One region of the Streptomyces sp. NPDC041129 genome, then DNA from elsewhere that is predicted to be linked to it. Evidence: riboswitches for the same ligand, from Rfam matches in the RefSeq annotation. Region 1 holds a riboswitch; the other holds the start of a gene.

Region 1 (6,992 bases):
CCGAGGCGCGCGCGCAGGCGGCCGCCTGGCTGGACCGCATGGGCCTCGCCGGGCACGCCGGAGCCAAGCCCCGGCGTCTGTCCGGCGGCCAGGCCCAGCGCGTCGCGCTCGCCCGCGCCCTGGCCACCCGGCCCCGGCTGCTGCTCCTGGACGAACCGCTCGCCGCACTGGACGCCCGCACCCGGCTGGAGGTCCGCGCCCAGCTCCGCCGCCACCTCGCCGAGTTCGAGGCCGTCGCCGTGCTGGTCACGCACGATCCGCTGGACGCCATGGTGCTAGCGGACCGGCTGGTGGTCGTCGAACACGGCCACGTCGTGCAGCAGGGCACTCCCGCGGAGATCGCCCGCCGGCCGCGCACCGACTACATCGCCCGGCTCGTCGGCCTCAACCTCTACCGCGGACAGGCGGCGGGGCACACCGTACGGCTGGACGCGGGCCCTTCGGTGACGACCACGGAGGACCTGTCCGGTCCCGTCTTCGTGGCCTTCCCCCCGGCCGCCGTCACCCTCTTCCGGGACCGGCCCACCGGCGCCAGCGCCCGCAACCTGTGGGCTTGCGAGGTCGCGGGGCTGGAGACCCACGGCGACCAGATCCGCGCCGACCTCACCGGTGAACTCCCCCTCGCCGCCGACCTCACCACGGTGGCCGCCGCCGAGCTGGACCTGCATCCGGGTGCGTCGGTCTGGGCGACAGTGAAGGCGACGCAGACCCACGCATACCCGGCCTGACCCGGCGGGAGCTCTACGGTGGGTGCTCATGACACTGAGCATCCGCAACCAGCTCCCCGGCAACGTGACCGAGGTCCGACCGGGCGAGGTCATGGCGATCGTCAAGGTGCGGCTGGACGGCGGCCAGGACCTGACGGCCGCCATCACCCTGGAGGCGGCCGGGCAACTCGGTCTCGCCCCCGGCACCGCCGTTCGCGCCCTGGTGAAGTCGACCGAGGTCTCCCTCTCGACCGGCAGGATCGAGGGCCTGTCGATCCGCAACCAGCTTCCCGGCGCGATCACCCGTCTCACCAGGGGCGAGGTCATGGCCTCCGTGAAGATCGCCGTGGCCGGCGGCGAGCTGACCGCCGCGATCACCAGGGACGCGGCCGAGGACCTCGGCCTCTTCGTGGGCTCCGACGTGGTCGCCCTGATCAAGGCGACCGAGGTGTCGCTGGCCACGGCCTGAGCGGCGCGCGAACGCGTGAGCCCCGCCCGGTCCACGGGCGGGGCTCACGAGTACGGCTCGCTCAGTCCTCGTAGGCGTCCAGCGGCGGGCAGGAGCACACCAGGTTGCGGTCGCCGAAGGCCTGGTCGATACGGCGCACCGGCGGCCAGTACTTGTCCGCGACCGCGACACCGCCCGGGAAGACGGCCTCCTCACGGCTGTAGGCGTGGTCCCAGTCCGCGCCGAGCGCTCGCGCGGTGTGCGGCGCGTTGCGCAGCGGGTTGTCCTCCGCGGGCCACACTCCGGAGCCGACCTTCTCGATCTCCGCGCGGATGGCGATCATCGCGTCGCAGAACCGGTCCAGCTCCGCCAGGTCCTCGGACTCGGTCGGCTCGATCATCAGCGTGCCGGCCACCGGGAAGGACATGGTCGGGGCGTGGAAGCCGTAGTCGATGAGCCGCTTGGCGACGTCGTCCACGCTCACGCCGGTCGCCTTGGTCAGCGGGCGCAGGTCGATGATGCACTCGTGCGCCACCAGGCCGCCGGGGCCGTTGTAGAGCACCGGGTAGTGCGGCTCGAGGCGCTTGGCGACGTAGTTGGCGGAGAGCACGGCGACCTGGGTGGCGCGCTTGAGCCCCTCGCCGCCCATCAGGCGGACGTACGCCCACGAGATCGGCAGGATGCCCGCGCTGCCCCACGGAGCGGCGGAGATCGGGCCCACGCCGGTCTCCGGGCCGGCCGCCGGCTGCAGCGGGTGGTTCGGCAGGTACGGCGCCAGGTGCGAGCGGACGGCCACCGGGCCGACGCCGGGACCGCCGCCGCCGTGCGGGATGCAGAAGGTCTTGTGCAGGTTCAGGTGCGAGACGTCGCCGCCGAAGTGGCCCGGCTTGGCGAGGCCGACCAGGGCGTTGAGGTTGGCACCGTCGACGTACACCTGGCCGCCGGCGTCGTGCACCTGGGCGCAGATGTCGGCGACGTGCTCCTCGAACACACCGTGCGTCGAAGGGTAGGTGATCATCAGCACGGCCAGCTCGTCGCGGTGCTGCTCGATCTTCGCCCGCAGGTCGGCGACGTCGATCTCACCGTCCTCGGCGGTCTTGACGACGACGACCTTCATGCCGGCCATCACGGCGCTGGCCGCGTTGGTGCCGTGCGCGGAGGAGGGGATGAGGCAGACGGTGCGCTGCTCGTCACCGTTGGCGCGGTGGTAGCCGCGTACGGCCAGCAGACCGGCCAGCTCGCCCTGCGAACCGGCGTTCGGCTGCAGCGAGACCTTGTCGTACCCGGTGACCTCGGCGAGACGGTCCTCCAGCTCGTGGATGAGCGTGAGGTAGCCCTCGGCCTGCTCGGCGGGCGCGAAGGGGTGCACCTGGCCGAACTCGGGCCAGGTGACCGGCTCCATCTCGGTGGTCGCGTTGAGCTTCATGGTGCAGGAGCCCAGCGGGATCATGCCGCGGTCGAGCGCGTAGTCGCGGTCGGCGAGCCGGCGCAGGTAGCGCAGCATCGCGGTCTCGGAGCGGTGCTCGTGGAAGACCGGGTGGGTGAGGTAGTCGTCGGTGCGCAGCAGGGCCTCGGGGAGGGCCTCGCCGGCCGCCGCGTCCAGCGCCTCGATGTCGCCGTCGACGCCGAAGGCGGCGAAGACGGTCTCCAGCTGAGCCCGGTTGGTGGTCTCGTCGCAGGCCAGGGAGACCAGGTCGGCGTCGACGAGACGCAGGTTGACGCCGCCCGCCCGGGCGGCGGCCGTGACCTCGGCGGCCCTGCCGGGCACGCGCGCGGTGAGGGTGTCGAAGTAGGCACCGTGCACGATCTCGACGCCGCCCGCCTTCAGGCCCTCGGCGAGGATCGTGGCGTAGCGGTGGGTGCGGCGGGCGATGGTCCGCAGTCCCTCGGGGCCGTGGTAGACGGCGTACATGCCGGCCATCACGGCGAGCAGCACCTGGGCGGTGCAGATGTTGCTGGTGGCCTTCTCGCGGCGGATGTGCTGCTCGCGGGTCTGCAGCGCCAGGCGGTAGGCCTTGTGCCCGTCGGCGTCGACGGACACGCCGACGAGACGGCCGGGCAGGCTGCGCGCGAACTTCTCGTGCACCGCCATGTAGCCCGCGTGCGGCCCGCCGAAGCCCATCGGCACGCCGAAGCGCTGGGTGGTGCCGACGGCGATGTCCGCGCCCAGCTCGCCCGGCGAGGTCAGCAGGGTGAGCGCGAGCAGGTCGGCCGCGACGGTGACGAGGGCGCCCAGCTCGTGCGCCTGGTCGATGAGCGGCTTGATGTCGCGGACGGCACCGGAGGCGCCCGGGTACTGGACCAGCACGCCGTTGATCTCGCGCTCGGCGATCTCCGCCGGGATGCCCTCGGAGAGGTCTGCGACGACGACCTCGACGCCGGTCGGCTCGGCTCGCGTCTCGATGACGGCGACGGTCTGCGGCAGGGCGTCCGCGTCGATCAGGAACAGGCCCTTCTTGTTCCGGCCCATGCGCCGGGACAGCGCCATGGCCTCGGCGGCGGCCGTGCCCTCGTCGAGCAGGGAGGCGCCGGACGTCGGCAGCCCGGTGAGCTCGGCGACCATCGTCTGGAAGTTCAGCAGGGCCTCGAGCCGGCCCTGGGAGATCTCCGGCTGGTACGGCGTGTAGGCCGTGTACCAGGCCGGGTTCTCCATGACGTTGCGCAGGACGACCGGCGGGGTGAAGGTGCCGTAGTAGCCGAGGCCGATCATGGAGCCGAGGACCTGGTTGCGGTCGGCGAGCGAACGCAGCTCGGCGAGCACCTCGGCCTCGGTGCGGGCGCCCGGCAGGTCCAGGGCGTCGGCGTTCTTGATCACATCCGGGACGGCGGCGGCGGTCAGCTCGTCGAGCGAGCCGTAGCCGACGTGCGCGAGCATCTTGGCCCGCGCCTCGTGGTCGGGCCCGATGTGGCGCTGTTCGAAGGGGATGCCCGCTTCGAGCTCGGAGAGCGGGGTGCGATGGGCGGTCATTGCGGAGGCCTCCTGGTCTGACGCGACCTTCGAGGGGCACCCCGGTACGGATACCCCGACGGCCTCCCCCTCTGTCATCTCGACCTGAGAGCTTCACCGGCGGCCCGGGGGCGCCGGCTTTCACCGTCGGTGAGGGCGGACGCCGTCGACATCCGCCCTGCTTTCCAGAGTGACCTCGTCCGTGCGGTACGTGAGCCTGAGAGATTCCGGGGAGGATTTGCTCCTTCGGCGCCTCCGAGGTGATCGGAGGACTCTCCCGCACGGGGTCAGCAGCCGCTGTCAGCGTACCAGCGAGGTCAACGCCCGGGCCTTCGAGTGGCCGCCTCCCTGATTGTGCTCTTTCGTAGTGCTTACGGATGAGTTGCGACCAAGTGGAGGGAGAGGGACCGTGCAGACCGACATCGATCCGCGCAACCTGATCGGCCGCAAGGCGTTCGACCGCACCGGCACCAAGATCGGCACCATCGACGAGGTGTACCTCGACGACGCCACCGGCGTACCGGAGTGGGCGGCCATACGCACCGGTCTGTTCTCCCGGGACGCCTTCGTCCCCCTGGAACCCAGCGAGATCGTCGAGGGCGCCCTGCGGGTTCCCTTCGACCGTGCGCTCATCAAGGACGCACCCGACTTCGGCGTGGGCCGCCACCTCTCCCCCGAACAGGAACTCCAGCTCTACCACCACTACGGCCTGGACGTGGCGGCGCCCTCCCCGCTCGCGGACCACGACTTCGGCAAGCTGGCGGGCACCGAGGAACCCTGAGCCCACGCCGCCGGCGGCCCCACCGGGGGCGGGGGGCCACGCCGGTGACCACGGCGGAGCCCGCACCTCACGGGCCGCAGCCGCCCTACAGATCGGCGTCGAGAGCACCCGACAGGCGCGGCGGCGGATCCGCGTCCGACATCCGTGGCTGCGGATCCGTGCCCAGCACCAGCGGGAGCGGATCCGCCGGCACCAGCGCGGGATCCTCGACGCCGAACGTCCGCACCCGCCCCGGCTCCGACTGAGGCGTCTCGAAGCGCACGGTCACCCGGCCCAGACCACTGCCCTGCACCCAGCCGTGGCCCAGCTCGGAGTGCCGCACGTCCTGCCCGGCACGCCACCGCCGCTCGACGGGCTCCGGCCGCTCCGGCACGGTCTCGGCCACGGCCTCCTCCGGCGCCTGTGCCGCCGGCGAGGGCTGCGCCGCCTGGGCGAACAGGTCCTCCTGGGTGTAGTCGGCGAGCCCGGTGACGCCCACACCGAGCAGCCGCACCCCGCCCGTGGTGTCCACGGAGTCCAGCAGCCGCTCGGCCGCCTCCCGGATCACCGAGGGGTCGTCCGTGGGCCCTCTGAGCGTCTCGGACCGGGTCAGTGTCGAGAAGTCGTACCGGCGGACCTTCAGTACGATCGTCCGCCCCGACAGCCCGGCCCCGCGCAGCCGGCCCACGCACCGGTCGGCGAGCCGCCGCACCTCGAGACCGACCCGCAGCCGGTCGTGGATGTCCACGTCGTAGGTGTCCTCGACCGACACCGACTTGGCCTCCCGCTCGGCGACCACGGGCCGGTCGTCGCGGGCCAGCGCCATCGCGTACAGCGCGTGCCCGTGCGCCTTGCCGAGCAGCCGTACGAGCTCGTCCTCGCCCGCCTCGGCCAGCTCCTCGACCGTGGTGATCCCGGCCCGCCGCAGATGGTCCCCGGTCGCCGGCCCCACCCCGGGCAGGGTCCGCACCGGCATCGGCCCGAGCAGCGCCCGCTCGGTGCCGGGTTCGACGAGGACCAGTCCGTCGGGTTTGGCCTCCTCCGAGGCGATCTTCGCGAGCATCTTGGAGGCGGCGAGTCCCACCGACCCCGTGAGCCCGGTGACCGCCCGTATGTCGGTGCGCAGCTTCGTTGCCACCCGGCGCGCGGAGTCCGCGTCCCAGGCCGCCTGCCGGGCCTCGAGGTCGACGAACGCCTCGTCCAGGCTCAGCGGCTCCACCAGCGGCGACAGCTCCCGCAGCAGCGCCATCACCTGCTCGCTCACGGACCGGTAGAGACTGAAGCGGGGCACCAGGTACGCGGCGTTCGGCGCCAGCCGGCGCGCCTGGGCCATCGGCATCGCCGAGTGCACCCCGAACACCCGCGCCTCGTACGACGCGGTGGCCACCACACCCCGCGGTCCGAGTCCGCCCACGATCACGGCCTTGCCCCGCAGGCTCGGCTTGGATGCCTGCTCCACCGAGGCGTAGAAGGCATCCATGTCGAGATGCAGGATCGTGGGCGCGTTTCTCACACCTCCGATGCTGCACCACACCACTGACAACGCGGGCGCACGGCCCGTGGGGTGCGGTGGGGCTCGGTGGGACGTCCTCAGACGGCCCGGTTGCGCCGCCGCGCCAGTTCGTCCGCCGGGTTGTGCCCGACCAGGGTCTCCCCCGTGTCGACACGCTCGCCGTGCAGTTGGGAGAGCGCGCTCTCCACATCCCGCCAGACCACGCCGACGGCGATCCCGAAGACGCCCTGGCCGCCCTGGAGCAGGGCGTGCACCTCGTCCGGCGAGGTGCACTCGTACACCGTGGCACCGTCGCTCATGAGGGTCATGCGCTCCAGGTCCCGGAAACCGCGTTCCCGGAGGTGCTGCACGGCCGTGCGGATGTTCTGCAGCGAGACCCCGGTGTCCAGGAACCGCTTGACGATCTTGAGGACGACCACGTCCCGGAAGCTGTAGAGGCGCTGGGTGCCCGATCCGTGGGCGGGCCGCACACTCGGCTCGACCAGTCCCGTACGGGCCCAGTAGTCCAGTTGCCGGTAGGTGATGCCGGCGGCCGCGCAGGCCGTGGGACCCCGGTAGCCGATCTCCTCGGACGCCATGGACGCCACCCCTCCGCCGTTCGGCACCGCCGTCGGCCG
Region 2 (6,992 bases), on a different contig from region 1:
CGGGGGCCGGCGCCTGAGGCTGCGGCGGGCCCTGCGGCTGCGGCTGGGGAACGGCCGCGTGGGCGTCGCGATCGTAGAACGGGCGGGCGTTGGCCCGCATCCACAGCACCACCGGGTCGTAGTCGTCGGTCATCGCGACCGTCGACACCGGCAGTCCCTCGGGGACCGCGCCGACGGACTGCTGCATCATCGCGCGCACCGAGTCGACGGCGGCGGGCGAGGTGTCGTAGACGTCCAGGCCGATGGCGAGGTACGGCGCGCCGAGCGCGGGCTGCACCCAGGCGCGGCGCAGCGAGCGCAGGGCCGGGGTGCGGTGGGCGTTCTGCGTGAGCAGGGCGTAGAACTGCGCGACGTCGATGCCGGGTTCCGACAGCCGCAGGGGGCCGGCGGGCTGGCGGTCGAGGCCGGTGGCGATGCGACGCAGGTCCAGCCAGGGGATGCCGACGCCGCCGCCCGGGGCGTGCGGATTGAGCCAGAGGCCGTAGTGGTCGGGGTAGAGGGTGCGGGCCACGTCGAGCCCGTCGACCACCTCGTAGGAGCGGTTCCAGCCACTGGCCGAGAGTTCCTGCGCGGAGGTCACACAGGGGGCGTAGCCGGAGCCGTCGACCTCCATGTTCCCGTACTGGGCGTCCGGGGATCCGGCCTGGCCGTGCCACAACAGCATCCAGATCTGGCCGGAGGAGGGGGTGGCGAGGGCGCGCAGCAGTGCCTCGTACGCGTCGTAGCGGCCGGGGGTGACCTGGCGCAGCATGTGCTCGACGCTGCCGCTTGGGCTCGCGCTCACCTGTCTTTACCGCCCCTTCGATTCTTGCCCCGTGTTCGGGGACAGCTTAAGCGCCCAATGGCTCGGGGCCCTGTGTTCGTGCGCGGGTGCGGCTCGGTCGCGGCTCGTCGCACAGTTGCCGCGCCCCTCAGGCCTGCTGTCCCCGAACCCGCCGGTCAGTGGCCGTACTGGTAGAAGGGGCGGACGTTGGATTTGAGCCAGGTGGCCACCGGGTCGTCCGTGACGTCCAGGAGGACGAGGTTGACCTGCCATTTGACCGGGGCTTTACCCAGAGCCCGGCCGAGGGCCTCCAGGGGAAGGGCCCGCAGGTCGCCCTCCCACTGGGAGAGTTCCACACCCACGAACATCACCGGGTCGGCCGTCTCGACGGAGGCGAGACAGCGGCGGGCCGTGACCACCACTCCGGTGCCGGCGAACTCGGCGGAGGCGGCGGAGAGGAAGTCGACCGGGTCGTCCTGCCAGTCCGGTTCGAAGAGACGGACCCGGCCACCGGTGGCGGGGCCGTCCAGCGGGGTGTGGCCGGTCCGGCAGAGTTCGGCCACCGCCCCGGGCGGCAACGGCAGGCCGACCACCCCGTCGGGGTTCACGAGGATGCCGGCCTGCGGGGGCAGGCCGCGGGCGAACTCCACCGCCGGGGCGACGGTGTACGACATGTGGGAGCCGGCGGCCAGCCGGAGCTGCTCCTCGGAGCTGAAGACCGGGACGTACACCTGGCCCTCGATCTCCGTCGTGGGCAGGTCCAGGGGACCGCTGTGCGGGCCGCCGCCGTTGGGCAGCGGGATCCACAGCAGGCTGCGGCCCAGCACCTCGGCGATCCGGCCGCCCGCGCCGGGTACGCCGAGGGAGGCCGAGAGCACCTCCTCCAGTTCGTTGCCGGGCCAACCGCCGTGCGGGTGGGGGTGCGTCTGTGCCGGATAGTCCGCGGGAAGGTCCGCCGCCGAGAAGTCCATCTGCCTGCCGCCTGCTGGGAACCACTGCTGTGGTCCGAAAGGCTAGCGGGTGCCCGGGACGGCGCTCAGCCGGATCGGCCCGCGAAGCCGATGCGGCGCAGCACGTCCGCGGCGTCCCGGTCCAGCAGCACCGCCGAGCCGCAGCCCGCGGGCAGTTCTCCCCGCTCCACCGCGCGCAGCAGACGGGCCGCCGTACGGCGGTGGCGGCGGAAGGCGTATCGGGAGACCCCGCGGCCGCGCTCGCGCTGGCCCGCGCGGGCGGTCTCCGCGGTGACGTCGAGCAGGAGCAGGTGCAGGGTGCCGCCGCGGCGCCGGGCCGCGCGGACCAGCCAGCCGCGCACCCAGGCCTGGGTGCCGCAGTCGTGCACGACGACCCCCTCGCCGGTGCCGAGGGCGCGGCGCAGTCCGGCGTAGTGGGCGAGCCGGACCAGGGGGCGGTAGAGCGCGTAGGGGAGGAAGCGCGGCATCCGGGCGTCCCAGCGGTCGCGGGCGTCCTGGGAGTCGACGCGGTGACCGGGGACCGCGCGGTGCATCAGGGTGGACTTGCCGCTGCCGGGCAGCCCGGTGATCACCACCAGGTCGCGGGGGCCGAAGAGCAGGTCGTGCGGGCTGCGCCCGGCGCGCTCGCGCAGGTCGCGGACGACCGGGGCGGGACGTCCGGCGCAGCGCTCGCGGGCCGGGGCGGAGGGCTGCTTCGGCACCGCGAGACCGGTGGTGGCGGCGTAGGCCGTGGTCCTGTTCACCGTCATCGTCCTCCCCTTGTGGGCTCGGAACACCCTTTGCCCATTGAATGTAAAGAGAAGGTAATGCGCTGGTCCAGCGGTTGGGTGCGCGTACTGCCACAGCTCGGTTACAGATGCGGGCCCTGACGGGCCGGGGCGCGGCGTGCAATGATGTGCCCGCCAACTGCATACCGGCCGCTTGAATCCGCGCGGGAGAGTTCCCAGCCAGCTCAGCTGGGACGCCGAAGGAGCAAGTCCCTCCCTTGAATCTCTCAGGCCCCGTTACCGCGCGGGCGAGGCACATCTGAAAAGCGGGCCGCTGCGACAGTGGCTCCACCCAAGGTGCAAGCCGTGACCACTCCTCGCGAGGATCATGGCGAACCTCTCAGGTTCCGATGACAGATGGGGAGGAACGATCCTCGCCTGTCATGCCTGCCCTGGGAGACGACCGACCGATGAGCAGTACCGAACCCACTGGACCGCGCCGTACCGCGCTCGACGCCCTGCACCGCTCGCTCGGCGCGACGATGACCGACTTCGCCGGCTGGGACATGCCGCTGCGCTACGCGTCCGAGCGCGACGAGCACCTCGCGGTGCGGACGAAGGCCGGTCTCTTCGACCTCTCGCACATGGGCGAGATCACCGTGACCGGGCCGCAGGCGGCCGACCTGCTGAACTACGCCCTGGTGGGCAACATCGCGTCCGTCGGTGTCGGCCGCGCCCGCTACACCATGATCTGCCAGGCCGACGGCGGCATCCTGGACGACCTGATCGTCTACCGGCTGGCCGAACACGAGTACATGGTCGTCGCCAACGCCTCCAACGCCCAGGTGGTGCTGGACGCGCTGACCGAGCGTGCCGCGGGCTTCGACGCCGAGGTGCGCGACGACCGGGACGCCTACGCGCTGATCGCGGTCCAGGGCCCCGAGTCCCCCGGCATCCTGAAGTCGCTGACCGACGCCGACCTGGACGGCCTGAAGTACTACGCGGGCCTGCCCGGCACCGTCGCCGGCGTCCCCGCGCTGATCGCGCGCACGGGCTACACCGGCGAGGACGGCTTCGAGCTGTTCGTGAAGCCGGAGCACGCGGTGGAGCTGTGGCAGGCGCTGACCAAGGCGGGCGAGGGCGCCGGTCTGGTGCCGTGCGGCCTGTCGTGCCGGGACACCCTGCGCCTCGAGGCGGGCATGCCGCTGTACGGGCACGAGCTGACCACCTCCCTGACCCCCTTCGACGCCGGGCTCGGCCGGGTGGTGAAGTTCGAGAAGGAGGGCGACTTCGTGGGCCGCGAGGCGCTGGCCGGGGCCGCCGCCCGGGCCGAGCAGAACCCGCCGCGCGTGCTCGTCGGCCTGGTCGCCGAGGGCCGCCGGGTGCCGCGAGCCGGGTACCCCGTCGTCGCGGGCGGCACGGTGATCGGCGAGGTCACCTCCGGCGCCCCCTCCCCCACCCTGGGCAAGCCGATCGCGATGGCGTACGTCGACGCGGCGCACTCGGCGCCGGGCGCCGAGGGTGTCGGCGTGGACATCCGGGGCAGCCACGAGCCGTACGAGGTCGTGGCGCTCCCCTTCTACAAGCGCCAGAAGTAGACACTGGGCGCGGTCCGTCCACTGGACGTGACCCTGCGCACATCCCCGCTGCTCAGCAGCAGGTCCAGCAGTCCCCCATTCATCAGCACTCCCGCGCGTACAGGAGAATTCAGGCCATGAGCAACCCCCAGCAGCTGCGCTACAGCAAGGAGCACGAGTGGCTGTCGGCCGCCGAGGACGGCGTCTCGACGGTCGGCATCACCGAGTTCGCGGCCAATGCGCTCGGCGATGTGGTCTACGCCCAGCTCCCCGAGGTCGGTTCCACGGTGTCCGCGGGTGAGACCTGCGGCGAGCTGGAGTCGACCAAGTCGGTCTCGGACCTGTACTCCCCGGTCACCGGTGAGATCACCGAGGTCAACGAGGACGTCGTCAACGACCCGTCGCTGGTGAACTCGGCCCCCTTCGAGGGCGGCTGGCTGTTCAAGGTGCGCGTCACCGAGGAGCCGGGCGACCTGCTCTCCGCCGACGAGTACACCGCCCAGAACGCCGGCTGAGGAGTCGTAGCCGTATGACTGTCCTGAACACGTCCCTGCACGAGCTGGACCCGGAGATCGCCGCCGCGGTCGACGCCGAGCTGAACCGCCAGCAGTCGACGCTGGAGATGATCGCCTCGGAGAACTTCGCGCCGCTCGCGGTGATGGAGGCCCAGGGCTCGGTGCTGACCAACAAGTACGCGGAGGGCTACCCGGGCCGCCGCTACTACGGCGGCTGCGAGCACGTCGACGTCGCCGAGCAGATCGCCATCGACCGGATCAAGGAGCTGTTCGGCGCCGAGTACGCCAACGTCCAGCCCCACTCCGGCGCCTCCGCGAACCAGGCGGCGCTGTTCGCCCTCGCCCAGCCCGGGGACACCATCCTCGGCCTGGACCTGGCGCACGGCGGCCACCTCACCCACGGGATGCGGCTGAACTTCTCCGGCAAGCAGTTCAACGTGGTCGCATACCACGTCGACGAGGCGGGCCTGGTCGACATGGCCGAGGTCGAGCGGCTGGCCAAGGAGCACCGTCCGAAGGTGATCATCGCCGGCTGGTCGGCGTACCCGCGTCAGCTCGACTTCGCCGAGTTCCGCCGGATCGCCGACGAGGTCGAGGCGTACCTGTGGGTCGACATGGCGCACTTCGCGGGCCTGGTCGCGGCGGGTCTGCACCCGAACCCGGTCGAGTACGCGGACGTGGTCACCTCCACGACCCACAAGACCCTCGGCGGCCCGCGCGGCGGCATCATCCTGGCGAAGAAGGACTTCGCGAAGAAGCTGAACTCGTCCGTCTTCCCGGGCTTCCAGGGCGGTCCCCTGGAGCACGTGATCGCGGCCAAGGCGGTCTCCTTCAAGGTCGCCGCCTCGGAGGAGTTCAAGGAGCGCCAGCGGCGTACGGTGGAGGGTGCCCGCATCCTCGCCGAGCGGCTGACCGCCGCCGACGCCCGCGAGGCCGGGGTCAACGTGCTGTCCGGCGGTACGGACGTGCACCTGATCCTGGTGGACCTGCGTGAGTCCGAGCTGGACGGGCAGCAGGCCGAGGACCGCCTCCACGAGGTCGGCATCACGGTCAACCGCAACGCCGTCCCGAACGACCCGCGTCCCCCTATGGTGACCTCGGGCCTGCGCATCGGTACGCCGGCCCTGGCCACCCGGGGCTTCACGGCCGAGGACTTCGCCGAGGTCGCCGACGTGATCGCCGAGGCCCTGAAGGCGCCCGCCCCCTTCGAGGGCGCCGGCGTGGAAGGGCTCAAGGCCCGGGTGAAGGCCCTGGCCGACAAGCACCCGCTGTACCCGGGTCTGAACAAGTAAGTCCGTTTCACCGGGCACCGCGCACACTGGAACGTGTGCGCGGTGCCTGACCCGCACCACCCCGTATTGAGGAGTTTCCGTGGCCATCTCGGTCTTCGACCTGTTCTCGATCGGCATCGGCCCGTCCAGCTCCCACACGGTCGGTCCGATGCGCGCGGCGCGCATGTTCGCCCGCCGACTGCGCAACGAGGACCTGCTGGGCTCCGTCGCCGCGGTGCGCTGCGAGCTGTACGGCTCGCTCGGCGCGACCGGCCACGGCCACGGCACCCCTAAGGCGGTGCTGCTAGGTCTGGAGGGCGCCTCGCCGCGCACGGTGGACGTCGAGTCGGCCGACGACCGGGTGGAGGGGATCAGGCAGTCGGGCCGGATCTCGCTGCTCGGCGAGCACGAGATCGCGTTCTCCCTCGACGACGACCTGGTCCTGCACCGCCGCAAGGCGCTGCCCTACCACGCCAACGGCATGACGGTCTGGGCGTACGACGCGGCCGGCACGGAGCTGCTCTCCAAGACGTACTACTCGGTCGGCGGCGGCTTCGTCGTGGACGAGGACGCGGTCGGCGAGGACCGCATCGTGCTGGACGACACGGTACTGAAGTACCCCTTCCGCACCGGTGACGAGCTGCTGCGCCTGACCCGGGAGACGGGTCTGTCGATCTCCTCCCTGATGCTGGAGAACGAGCGCGCCTGGCGCACCGAGGAGGAGATCCGGGCGGGCCTGCTGGAGATCTGGCGGGTCATGCGCGAGTGCGTCCAGCGGGGCATGTCCCGGGAGGGCATCCTGCCCGGCGGCCTGAAGGTGCGCCGCCGCGCGGCCGTCTCGGCCCGCCAGCTGCGCGCCGAGGGCGACCCGCTCGCGCACGCGATGGAGTGGATCACGCTCTACGCGATGGCGGTGAACGAGGAGAACGCGGCCGGCGGCCGCGTGGTCACCGCCCCGACGAACGGCGCGGCGGGCATCATCCCGGCGGTCCTGCACTACTACATCAACTTCGTGCCGGGCGCCGACGAGGACGGCGTGGTCCGCTTCCTCCTCGCCGCCGGCGCCATCGGCATGCTGTTCAAGGAGAACGCCTCCATCTCCGGCGCCGAGGTCGGCTGCCAGGGCGAGGTCGGCTCCGCCTGCTCCATGGCCGCGGGAGCGCTCGCCGAGGTGCTCGGCGGCAGCCC

The links. Region 1 has a riboswitch for glycine ahead of gcvP (aminomethyl-transferring glycine dehydrogenase). Riboswitches for the same ligand answer to the same signal wherever they lie in the genome.
Region 2: linked by a shared signal. The riboswitch ahead of gcvT (glycine cleavage system aminomethyltransferase GcvT) and the one ahead of gcvP (aminomethyl-transferring glycine dehydrogenase) in region 1 are both predicted to bind glycine.

Annotation. Positions count from the first base shown of each region.
Region 1 is NZ_JBVIYV010000003.1:8,459-15,450, reverse strand. It holds gene ACZ6B1_RS12785 (ABC transporter ATP-binding protein) at 1-728, shown strand, start outside; gene ACZ6B1_RS12780 (TOBE domain-containing protein) at 757-1,176, shown strand; gene gcvP (aminomethyl-transferring glycine dehydrogenase) at 1,238-4,123, opposite strand; glycine riboswitch at 4,298-4,392, opposite strand; gene ACZ6B1_RS12770 (PRC-barrel domain-containing protein) at 4,512-4,883, shown strand; partial or broken gene ACZ6B1_RS12765 (DNA polymerase IV) at 4,805-6,375, opposite strand; gene ACZ6B1_RS12760 (MerR family transcriptional regulator) at 6,453-6,992, opposite strand, start outside.
Region 2 is NZ_JBVIYV010000009.1:50,177-57,168, reverse strand. It holds gene ACZ6B1_RS25970 (enhanced serine sensitivity protein SseB C-terminal domain-containing protein) at 1-751, opposite strand, end outside; gene ACZ6B1_RS25965 (enhanced serine sensitivity protein SseB) at 940-1,734, opposite strand; gene ACZ6B1_RS25960 (AAA family ATPase) at 1,800-2,477, opposite strand; glycine riboswitch at 2,657-2,754, shown strand; glycine riboswitch at 2,755-2,868, shown strand; gene gcvT (glycine cleavage system aminomethyltransferase GcvT) at 2,912-4,039, shown strand; gene gcvH (glycine cleavage system protein GcvH) at 4,156-4,533, shown strand; gene glyA (serine hydroxymethyltransferase) at 4,548-5,825, shown strand; gene ACZ6B1_RS25940 (L-serine ammonia-lyase) at 5,905-6,992, shown strand, end outside.